3 regions of the Geodermatophilus sp. SYSU D00814 genome follow, and region 2 is predicted to be linked to each of the others. Evidence: riboswitches for the same ligand, from Rfam matches in the RefSeq annotation. Region 2 holds a riboswitch; each other region holds the start of a gene.
The links. Region 2 has a riboswitch for cyclic di-AMP ahead of ACI780_RS15865 (C40 family peptidase). Riboswitches for the same ligand answer to the same signal wherever they lie in the genome.

Region 1 (3,259 bases), on a different contig from region 2:
CCGGTGCGCGAGGCGGTGCTGCTGGCCACGGAGGTCGACGTCCCCCACGCCGGCCGCCCCTGACGCTCAGCCGCCGGTGACGGCGCGGGAGGTCCGGCTGCGGTGGACCGCGCGCGGGGGGCGCATGCCCAGGTCGGTGAGGATCCGCCCGGCCCGGCGCCGGCGCTCGCGGGCGCGCTCGCGCAGCAGGGCGCCGAGCGCGGCGTTGACCGACCGGTCCGCGCGGCGCTCGAGGAACTCCGCCGTCGCGAGGTGGGTCGCCGCCCGCCGCAGTGCCTCCACGTGCTCGATCCGCTCGTGCGGTCGACGGTCCGCCGCACCCCCGCCGGTCCTCATGGTGGTCGTCGTGGTCTCGGACATGCGCTCCTCGCCCCCTCGGTGGTCCCGCACCCGTGACGACGCCGTGCCACGGCGGGCATGACGCGGACTCCGGGAGCCAGGGCGGGAGGACCGGGAGGAGGGCTCAGGGGCAGGACTCCTCGAGCTTGACGACACCGAGGTCGATGGCCCCCTCGACGTTCCCGGTGACCTGCTGGCCGGCCGGGATGTTCTGGGTGCAGACCTTCCAGTTGGCGTCGAGGACCTGACTGCGGCTGCCCAGCAGGTCGTGGGACAGGCTCAGGAAGACGCCGTTGGTCTGGATCAGGTCCTGGGCGTCCTGCAGGGTCAGGCCGACGACCGCGGGCATGGAGAAGTCGACGACCGGCGCGGCCTGGGTCGTGGACTCCGGTGCGGGGGTCGGTGCCACGGCGGCATCGGAGGTCGGGGGCGCAGCGGGCACGGTCGAGGTGGGCGTCTCCGGGGCGGACGGCACCGAGGACGAGGACGACGGCGTCGCGGCAGTGGGCGCGGCCTCGTCCTCACTCCCGCAGGCGGCGGTCAGGAGCCCGACGGAGAGCAGGACCACGAGCCCGGCGGACCGGCGGTAGGAGGGGACGGACCGGTTCATGGGACACCCCGTGTGTTCGTTGCGGACGGGCACCGACGGCCCTCCCGAAGGCAGAGCAGCGGTGCCCCGATGGGACGCCGGCCAACGTCACACGTCCTCGGCCCGACACCGGGATTCGCGAGGACCGAGTCGTCTCGGAACGGCGACAACCGATCCCATGGACCCCGGACGCACCACGCCCCCCGGCCCGGACGCAGGACGGGGGGCGTGAGGAGCGGAGTGGGTCAGTAGGCGCGGCCGCTCGTCCCGCCCTTCTTGTTCTTGCTCTGGTAGTCGCGGATGAACTGCTTGATCTTGGCCTGGTTCTGCGGCTTCTGGAGCTCCTGCACCACCTTGGCGGCGACACCCGAAGCCACGAGCTTCCTCAACATCCCCACGGGGTCCTCCTCATGTCGGTTGCCTGTCGGGTGCCCCGTCAACGTGCGGTGCAACCCTGGGGATCCCGGCGGCTGCGCTCCCCGCGCGTGGCGGGCCGTTGACGGCGTGTGCGGACGCACCGCCACGTCCTTTCTCGTCCCGCCCGGCGTGTCGGCGACGGCGCGTCGCCGGGAGGACGGCGGCGGCACGTGCGTCCGTGCAGGTCGGAGCCGGTGTCCCGCCGTGCGGCCGGTGTCAAGTCCCGGGAGCCGGTCCGGGCGTGGCGGGCCCCCGGTCCGGTTGAGGGGCCCGGGACCCCTCCCTACCGTCGTCGCGGTCCGGCCAGGGTCCTCCGTCACGCCCTGTGTGACACCCGCCGGACACGCCGAACCGGGCACCGGCACGAGAGCCGGTACCCGGGCCGGGGACCCACCGCAGTCCTGGGGTGGAGCGCGATCCGTCGCGCCGGGCGACTCCCCCGTCCGAACCCGTCAGCTAACCCGGTAGGCGGCCGTGGAGAACAGGAGAACCGTCGTCGATGACGACTGCACGCACGTCCACCACCCGCCGCTCGTTCCGCGGCATCGCCGTCGCCGCCATCGCCGGAGCCGGCATCGTCCTCTCACCTCTCCCGGCCTCGGCGAACTCGGGTGGTGGTGGGACGGCGACCGCGACCGTGGCCGCCGCGCCGGCGGTCGCCCCCAACGCCGCGGCCCAGGTCGCCGTGGACACCGCGCTCGCCCAGGTCGGTGACCCCTACGTCTACGGCGCCACCGGCCCGAACGCCTTCGACTGCTCGGGCCTGACCAGCTACTCCTACGCGGCGGCCGGGATCTCGATCCCGCGCACCTCGAAGCTCCAGTCGACCTTCGGCACCGCGGTGGCCAAGTCCGACCTGCAGCCGGGTGACCTGGTCTTCTTCTACAGCCCGGTGTCGCACGTGGGCATGTACATCGGCAACGGCCAGATGGTCCACGCCTCGACCGCTGGCAAGCCGGTCGCCGTCGTCGACCTCGACTCGATGCCGAGCTACGCGGGCGCCCGCCGCGTCGCCTGACGCACCTCAGGCAGGGTGCCCCGGCCGGCCTCCCCGGCCGGGGCACCCTGGTCGCCGTGGACGACGAGGACGGCCCGCGATGGCCCCGCCGCGCCGGCTCCGGCCCGGTCGTGGCGGTGGGCAAGCTGGTTGCCGACCAGATGCTCGAGCTCAGTGAGCCGCTGCGGGCGGGGAGCCAGCAGCGGGTGGTGCGGACGACGACGGCGGGCGGGGCGCCGGCCAACGTCACGGCGACCCTGACCCGGCTCGGCACCCCGGCGCGGCTGACCGGGTGGGCTGGGGCGGACCCGCTCGCCGACACGCTGCTCGCCGGCCTGGCCGCGCGGGGCGTGCAGACGGCGGTGGTCCGCCGCGGCCGGGCGCCGCTGTCGACGGTCCTCGTCCACCCCGACGGCGAGCGGACGCCGCTCACCGACCGGGGTGAGGGCGGCCTGACACCGGACGACGTCCGCGCCGGGTGGCTCGCCGACGCCGCCGTCGTCCACCTGGACGGCTACGACCTGCTGCGCTTCCCGGACGCGCTGGTGGCCGTTGCCTCCCTCGCGCGCGACGCCGGGGTACCGGTCAGCGTCGACGTCGCGGCCGCGGCGCGGATCGAACGGCACGGGGTCGCGGCCTACCGCGGGCTGCTCGCCGGGCTGCGGGCGGACCTGCTGTTCTGCAACGCCGCCGAGGCCGCGGTGCTGGGGCTGCTCGGCGACCTGCCCGCGGAGGCGCCGCCGCTGGCCGTGGTGCACGCCGGCGCACACCCCACCCGGGTGCTCACACGGGCGGGTACGTGGCAGGTGCCGGTGGCGCCGCTGCCCGCGGGGCGGCTGCGCGACACGACCGGCTGCGGGGACGCCCTCGCCGCCGGGGTGCTGGCCGGGTGGCGAGGCGGGGCGCCGGTGCTCGAC
Region 2 (3,259 bases):
CGTCTTGCTGATCGAGCCGAGCCGGTACTGGACGTCGGTGTGCGGCTCGGCGACGTCGCCGCGCCCGGCCGACCACGCCAGCCCGCCGTCGCGGACGACGCCGGCGACCAGGCTCGGCGCCCGGCCGTCGCGCTGGGCGCGGGCGGTGCGGGCCAGCAGGGTGCGGGCGGTGGCGGGCAGCACGGGCTCGGGCATGCCCGGAACGGTAGGTCAGGCCCGCGCGGGTGCCGCGAGCCTCCCGGTGCGGCCGGCCCAGCGCTCGAACACCACGGTGGCCAGCGGCGGGATCGAGGCGGCGAGCGCGAGCAGCGTCGTCCACGGCGACCAGCGCAGCACCCGGGACGCGACCAGCGCGACGGCGACGTAGGCGACGAACACCGCGCCGTGGACCGGGCCGAACACCTGCACGCCGACCTCGGAGGTCTCCGGCACGTACTTGACGTACATGCCGGCGAGCAGGCCCACCCAGGACAGCGCCTCGGCGACGGCGACGACGCGGAAGGCGGTGGCGACGGTGCGGGGGTTCATCGGTACGCGGTCCTCAGGCGTCGGCGGCAGCTCCGCAGGGACCAACGCGGCAGCCGGTCCCCCGGCTCCCCGTCCCGCTGTGACGCCGGTGACGTGCCGGAGCGGCCGCCCTCCAGGGTCCCGCGCCGAGCGTGCGAGGCGGGGGGAGGGTGGTCCTTCAGCCGATGCGGCGGGCTCCGGAGTAGCTGCCCATCGAGTCGATGCTGGCCACCTTGACGACGTCGCCGGAGGTCGGCGCGTGGACCATCTGGCCGTTGCCGATGTAGATGCCCACGTGGCTGACCGGGCTGTAGAAGAAGACCAGGTCACCGGGCTGCAGGTCGGCCTTCGACACCGCGGTGCCCATCTGCGACTGCATCTTGCTGGAGTGCGGGAGGCTGATCCCGGCGGCCTGGAAGGCGTACTGCGTCAGGCCGGAGCAGTCGAACGAGCCCGGCCCGGCGGCCGCCCACACGTAGGGCTTGCCGCGCTGGGCCATGGCGGTGGCGACGACGGTGCCGGCGACGCCGCTGGCCGGGGCCGGGGCCGCGGCCGGCGCGGAGGACGCGGTGGGGGCCTCCTCGGCGGCGGGCTCCTCGCGGTCCTCGTCGCGGCTGGCCCGCTGGTCCCCGGCGGCGTGCGCGGCGGCGGCGGCCTCGAGCGCGGCGCGCTGCTCCTCGGCGCTGAGCCGGGAGAAGTCGGCCTGGTAGGCGGCGATCTGGCCCTCGAGGTCGGCCTGCTGGGCGGCCACGGCGTCGTACTGGCGCTGGGCCTCGGCGGCGGCCTCGGCGGCCGCGGTCTGCGCGGCGGTGGCGGTCTCGGTGGCCGCGACGGCCTGGCCGAGCAGCTCGCCCTGGTAGCCGGCGACGCCCTGCAGGAGGCTGACGCGGTTGACGAACTCGTCGGCGTCCTCGCTGGTCATGAGCGCCTGGAACGAGCCCATGCCGTCGCCGGTGTAGGCCGACCGGGCGATCCCGACGACCTGCCGGCGGGCGGTGTCGACCTCGGCCTGCGCCTGGGCGAGGGACGCGGCGGCGGCCTCGGCCGCGGCCTGCTGGGCGGCCAGTGCCTCCCGGGCCTCGTTGAACTGCTCGGTGACGACCTCGAGGTCGTGCCCGCGGGCGGCCACCAGCTGCGCGGCCTCGGCCGCCGTGGTGGGCTCCTCGGCCAGGGCCGCGGACGGGACGACCCCCACGCCGACGCCGAGACCGAGGGCCCCGGCGAGGACGAGGGCGGCGCGGCGGCCGGGCCGGCGGTGCGGGCGGCCGGTCGCGCCGGGGACGGACGTGCGCAGGGACGCCACGCGGTGGTTCTCCTCTTCCCAGGCCGCCTACCGGGTTAGCTGACGGGTTCGGGCGTGGACTCGCCCGGCGCGTGCGGACACGCGCTGCACCCCAGGACTGCGATGGGTCCCCGGCCCGGCGCACCCGAGGGGCGCACCGGCTCGACGGCGTCCTCGGGGTGTCACCCAGGTCAGTGACGGAGCGCCCCGTTGGACACACACAGAGTAAGGGGCGTGACGGACCCGTGACAATCACCGCGGTGTAATCACATCGGTGACGTTCCGTGGTGGTGCGGCTACGGACACGCGGGACCCCGCCCGTTTGACCGGCCGCCGGGGCGTGTAGGAGTCAGGGCATGTCCTCCTCCACGCGGATGCGCCTGGCCCGGCCGCTCGTCGTGCTCGCGCTGCTCGGCTCCCTCACCGCCTGCGGCGACAACACCGACTTCTCCCGCGGGCCCACCAACTGCGACGCCAGCGGCGAGAACGCCAGCAACGAGAACGACGCCAGCTGCCAGGAGACCGGCCCGAATCCCGGCAACGACGCGCCGACCACCGACGACAGCTCCGAGGACTGAGCACCGCACCGGCGCCACTCCGACGGGCGCGCGCCCGCGGGGGCTGGTGCCATGAGCGGGTGACTCCGGAACGCAGGTGGACCGCGGCCCGCCTGCGCGCCGAGGTGCACACCCTGCTGCGCGGGGCCCAGCGGCTGCTGCGCGGCCGCGACCTCGCCCTCATCTCCGCCGGCCTGACCTTCTACGCGGGCATCGCGGTGGTGCCGCTGCTGCTGGTCGCCGTACGGCTGACCGCTCTGGTGACCTCGGCGGAGGAGGTGCGGGCGCTCACCGCGCGGCTGACCGAGCTGCTGCCCACGCCGCTGGGCGCCCCGGAGGCGGTCGAGCGGCTGGTCGAGGCCGGCACCCACCTCGACCTGCTGGGCTTCGTCCTGGCGCTGGTCCCGCTGACCTTCTACGGCGAGGGGCTGCGCCGCGCGCTGCTGCGCTTCAGCCAGCGCCGGGAGAACCTGACCGGCTGGCGCGGCCGGCTGCTCACCCTGCCGCTGGTCGTCGCCACGCCGCTGCTGCTCTACCCGCTGCTGCTGGCCGCCCGGGTGATGGCCGACCTGGCCCGCGAGGACGGCGTCGGGGCGGCACTGGGCCGCTTCGCCGTCGGCTACTACACCGTGCTGTTCGTCCTGACCGTGCCGGTGCTGTGGGGGTTCGGCGTCGTCTCGGGCGGCCAGCTGCGCTGGGGTGCGCTGACCAGCGGGGCGCTGTTCACCGCGGCCTGCCTGTCGGGCTTCCTGCAGGGCTTCGTGGTGTTCCTGTCCCTGCCGCTGGACCTGGGTGCCCCCTTCGGCGGCCTGGTCGTCGTCGGGGCGGTGGTCGCCGTCGGCCTGTGGCTGTTCCTGCTGCACCTGGTGCTGCTGGCCGGGTGGCTGCTCACCCAGTCACTCGACGAGCGGCT
Region 3 (3,259 bases), on a different contig from region 2:
CGCGACGAGATGGGCGTCTGCCTGGAGCCGCCGGAGTACGTCACCGGCACCGCCCGGGTGCCCGCAGGCCTGGCGACGACCGAGACCGTGCCCTTCGAGCAGTACCACCGGCACACCGCGTGGGACCGGCCCGGCGGGCTGGCCAACCGGTCGGGCGCCGGCGACGTCGACGTCGTCGTCTACTCGGCCCGCAAGTGGGCCCGGCTGGCCCTGGGCGGCAACCCGACGGTCCTGCTGCTGCTGTTCGTCCCCGACGAGGAGGTCGTGGTCCGCGACGCCGCGGGCGCGGAGCTGGTGGCGCACGCCGACCGGTTCGTCTCCCGCGTGGCCGCCGACCGGTTCCTCGGTTACCTGCGGGGCCAGCGGGCGGCGATGACCGGGCAGGCCGGCGCGCATCCGAACCGGCCCGAGCTCGTCGCCGCGCACGGCTTCGACGTGAAGTACGCGATGCACGCGCTGCGGCTGGGCCTGCAGGGCGTGGAGCTGCTGACCACCGGCCGGATCACGCTGCCGGTGCCCGAGCCCGACCGCGCGTACCTGCGCCGGGTCCGCCGGGGCGAGGTGCCGCTGGCCGAGGTGGTCGCGGCCGTCGACGACGCCGAGGCGCGGCTGGCCGCACTGCGCGACAGTCCGGCGGTACCCGCCCGGCCCGACCGCGCCTGGGTCGACGGCTGGCTGCACCGGTCGTACCTGGCGTACTGGGCCGCCCTCGGCCGCTGACCGGGACGACGAGAGCCCCGGCCGCTGGGCAGCGGCCGGGGCCCTCGTCGGGGGTGGCGGGAGGTCAGCCCGCGTAGTTCACGTGCACGTGGTCGAAGTGGTTCGCGGTCACGCTGCCGCGGTCCTCCATCGCCTTCCACGCGCCATCGGGCGAGGTCAGGATCCGCTGCTGCCAGATCACGTACTCCACGCCGAGCTCGTCCCAGTGGTCGATGTGGTACTGGGCGATCGCGTCGCCGAGGGCGGCGTCGGACATGACCATGTAGTCCAGCGCCAGGCCCGAGGGGTGCCCGTTCGGGTCGACGGCGCTGCCCCGCGTGCCGCCGATGGTGATGTCGGCGGCGCCCGGCACGTTGCTGACGACGACGTCGGCGGCGGCCTGGGCGACCGGCTTCACGGCGCCGGCGGTGTTGGTGATGGTGGCGATGGCGTTCGCGACCTGCGGCGCGGCCGCGGCGATCGGCGCGACCTCGGCGGCCGGGGCGGACTCGCCGGCGGTGGCGGCCGGGGCCGGAGCGGCGGCCGCGGGGGCCTCGGCGGCGGGGGCCGCACCGCTGACGGCGAGCACCTGGCCCGGGTAGATCCGGTTCGGGTCGCCGCCGATGACGTCGACGTTGCGCTGGTACAGCTCGCGCCAGCTCTGCTGGTGGGCGTCGGCGATCTTCTTGACGGTGTCGCCCCAGCGGACCGTGTAGTCCTCGGTGGCGTCGTCGGCCGGGGCGGCCGCGGGCTGCTCGGCGGGAGCCGCAGCGGGGGCGGGCGCCTCGGCAGTGGCGGCCGGGGCGGGCGCCTCGGCGGCGGCCGCGGTGGTGCCGTCGGCCAGGAACGCGCCGCAGTGCGGCCAGGCGCCGATGCCCTGGCCGGCCAGGACGCGCTCGGCGATCTGGACCTGCTCGGCGGGGGTGGCGAGGTCGGCGCGCGCGGCGAGCTCGGTGCCGCCGAAGCCGGCCCAGGTGGACTGGCTGAACTGCAGGCCGCCGTAGTAGCCGTTGCCGGTGTTGATGCTCCAGTTGCCGCTGGACTCGCACTCGGCCACACCGGACCAGTCGTGCGTCTCGGAGGCGGAGGCGGAGGCGGGGGCGCTCAGGACGCCGAGGCCGACGGCGGTGGCGCCGGCGACGACAGGGGCCCGGGCGATGACCTTCTTGGTGCGGACGTAGCGGGGTGCGCGGTGCTTGGGCATGGTGATGATCTCCCGATCACCGCCGGCGAGGTGAGCTGTCGGGTTCGGGCGATCGGTGCCCGGCCGCGGTGTCGCGGCTTCACCCCGAGGCGCGCGTCAGGACAGGCCCCCGTAGGCCGTCGCGCGCCGGAAGTGGTTCCCCCACCCCTGCCCTGGGTGTTGGTGTGGGCGACCGGTGGGCAGGGTTTGGCGGACCGGCGCCGCGCTCCGATTGGCCGAGCGCAGCCAAAACGTTACATATCGTCATGGCAACTGTCGTTGTGTCGCCGGTCACATTCCGTTAGCGGTGGGACGCGCGGGGTATCTGAGGCGCCCTGCCCACCCCCGGGTGCACCCCGGATGCCCAGGTCAGCGGCGAGGCGCCGCGGTGCGCCGCCGGACGCCGCCGGGCGGGCAGTGCGAGCAGGACCACACCGGCGCCGGCCGACGACGGGCGGCCCGGGCGGGCGCCGGAGGGCTCAGCCGAGAGCGCGGGCCGCGGCCTCGCGGAGGGCGACGGCGAGGTCGGCCTCGGCGCGCTGGTCGGTGCCGACGACGACCACTCCCGGCCCGCCCGGCGCCAGGGCGTCGGGCAGCTCGCCGGGCGCGGTGACCCGCGTGGTGGCCCAGCCCAGCGCCTGCGCGACCGCTGCCAGGTCGCGCCCGTGCGGCGTCCCGAACACCCGCCGGTAGTCGCGCGCGTACGCCGGCCGGCCGGGCTCGAGCTGGGCGAAGATCCCGCCGCCGTCGTTGTCCGGCACGACGAGGGTCAGGTCCGGGCGCGGCTCGCCCTCGCCGGTCAGCAGCCCCTGCAGGTCGTGCAGGAAGGTCAGGTCGCCCAGCAGGGCCACCGCGGGGCCGCCGGAGGCCAGCGCCGCCCCGACCGCGGTGGAGACCGTGCCGTCGATGCCGGCCACGCCCCGGTTGGCCAGCACCGTGACGTCGCCGCGCGGGACGGCGAGCCGGTCGACGTCGCGCACCGGCGTCGAGGAGCCCAGCACCAGCAGCGCCCCGGCCGGCAGCGCGGCGACGACGTCGCGGGCCAGCCGGGCAGCGGTGGGGGCCGGCGCGGCGTCGAGCAGCGCGTCGACGGCGGCGCCGACCCGGGCGGCGGCCCCGGTCCAGGCCGCGGCCCAGCCGGGGTCCGACGGTGGGCCCGCGGGCGGGGCGGCGCGGCCGACCAGCGCGCTCGACCGGCCGGCGTCGGGCCACCGCGGGGTCGCCGTCACCGTCTCCACCCGTACCCGCGGGTCGGCCAGCAGCGCCGACACCGGCCGCGACAGCGTGGGCCGGCCGACCACCACGACCCGGTCGGGACGGTGCGCGTCGAGCCAGGAGGGCACGCCGAGCAGCAGCGCCCCGCCGCGGACGGCGTCG

Region 1: another riboswitch for cyclic di-AMP. It lies ahead of ACI780_RS22750 (C40 family peptidase); the one in region 2 lies ahead of ACI780_RS15865 (C40 family peptidase).
Region 3: another riboswitch for cyclic di-AMP. It lies ahead of ACI780_RS13075 (transglycosylase family protein); the one in region 2 lies ahead of ACI780_RS15865 (C40 family peptidase).

Annotation. Positions count from the first base shown of each region.
Region 1 covers NZ_JBJGYP010000045.1:9,781-13,039, reverse strand. Annotated here, with positions in the region: gene ACI780_RS22770 (SMP-30/gluconolactonase/LRE family protein) at 1-63, shown strand, start outside; gene ACI780_RS22765 (hypothetical protein) at 67-360, opposite strand; gene ACI780_RS22760 (hypothetical protein) at 464-748, opposite strand; gene ACI780_RS22755 (hypothetical protein) at 1,174-1,305, opposite strand; cyclic di-AMP (ydaO/yuaA leader) riboswitch at 1,680-1,832, shown strand; gene ACI780_RS22750 (C40 family peptidase) at 1,845-2,363, shown strand; gene ACI780_RS22745 (carbohydrate kinase family protein) at 2,420-3,259, shown strand, end outside.
Region 2 covers NZ_JBJGYP010000019.1:34,363-37,621, forward strand. Annotated here, with positions in the region: gene ACI780_RS15855 (serine hydrolase domain-containing protein) at 1-195, opposite strand, end outside; gene ACI780_RS15860 (DUF3817 domain-containing protein) at 211-528, opposite strand; gene ACI780_RS15865 (C40 family peptidase) at 686-1,810, opposite strand; cyclic di-AMP (ydaO/yuaA leader) riboswitch at 1,818-1,954, opposite strand; gene ACI780_RS15870 (hypothetical protein) at 2,146-2,367, shown strand; partial or broken gene ACI780_RS15875 (YhjD/YihY/BrkB family envelope integrity protein) at 2,472-3,245, shown strand.
Region 3 covers NZ_JBJGYP010000014.1:129,510-132,768, forward strand. Annotated here, with positions in the region: gene ACI780_RS13070 (nucleotidyltransferase domain-containing protein) at 1-720, shown strand, start outside; gene ACI780_RS13075 (transglycosylase family protein) at 785-1,903, opposite strand; cyclic di-AMP (ydaO/yuaA leader) riboswitch at 1,908-2,078, opposite strand; gene menD (2-succinyl-5-enolpyruvyl-6-hydroxy-3-cyclohexene-1-carboxylic-acid synthase) at 2,362-3,259, opposite strand, start outside.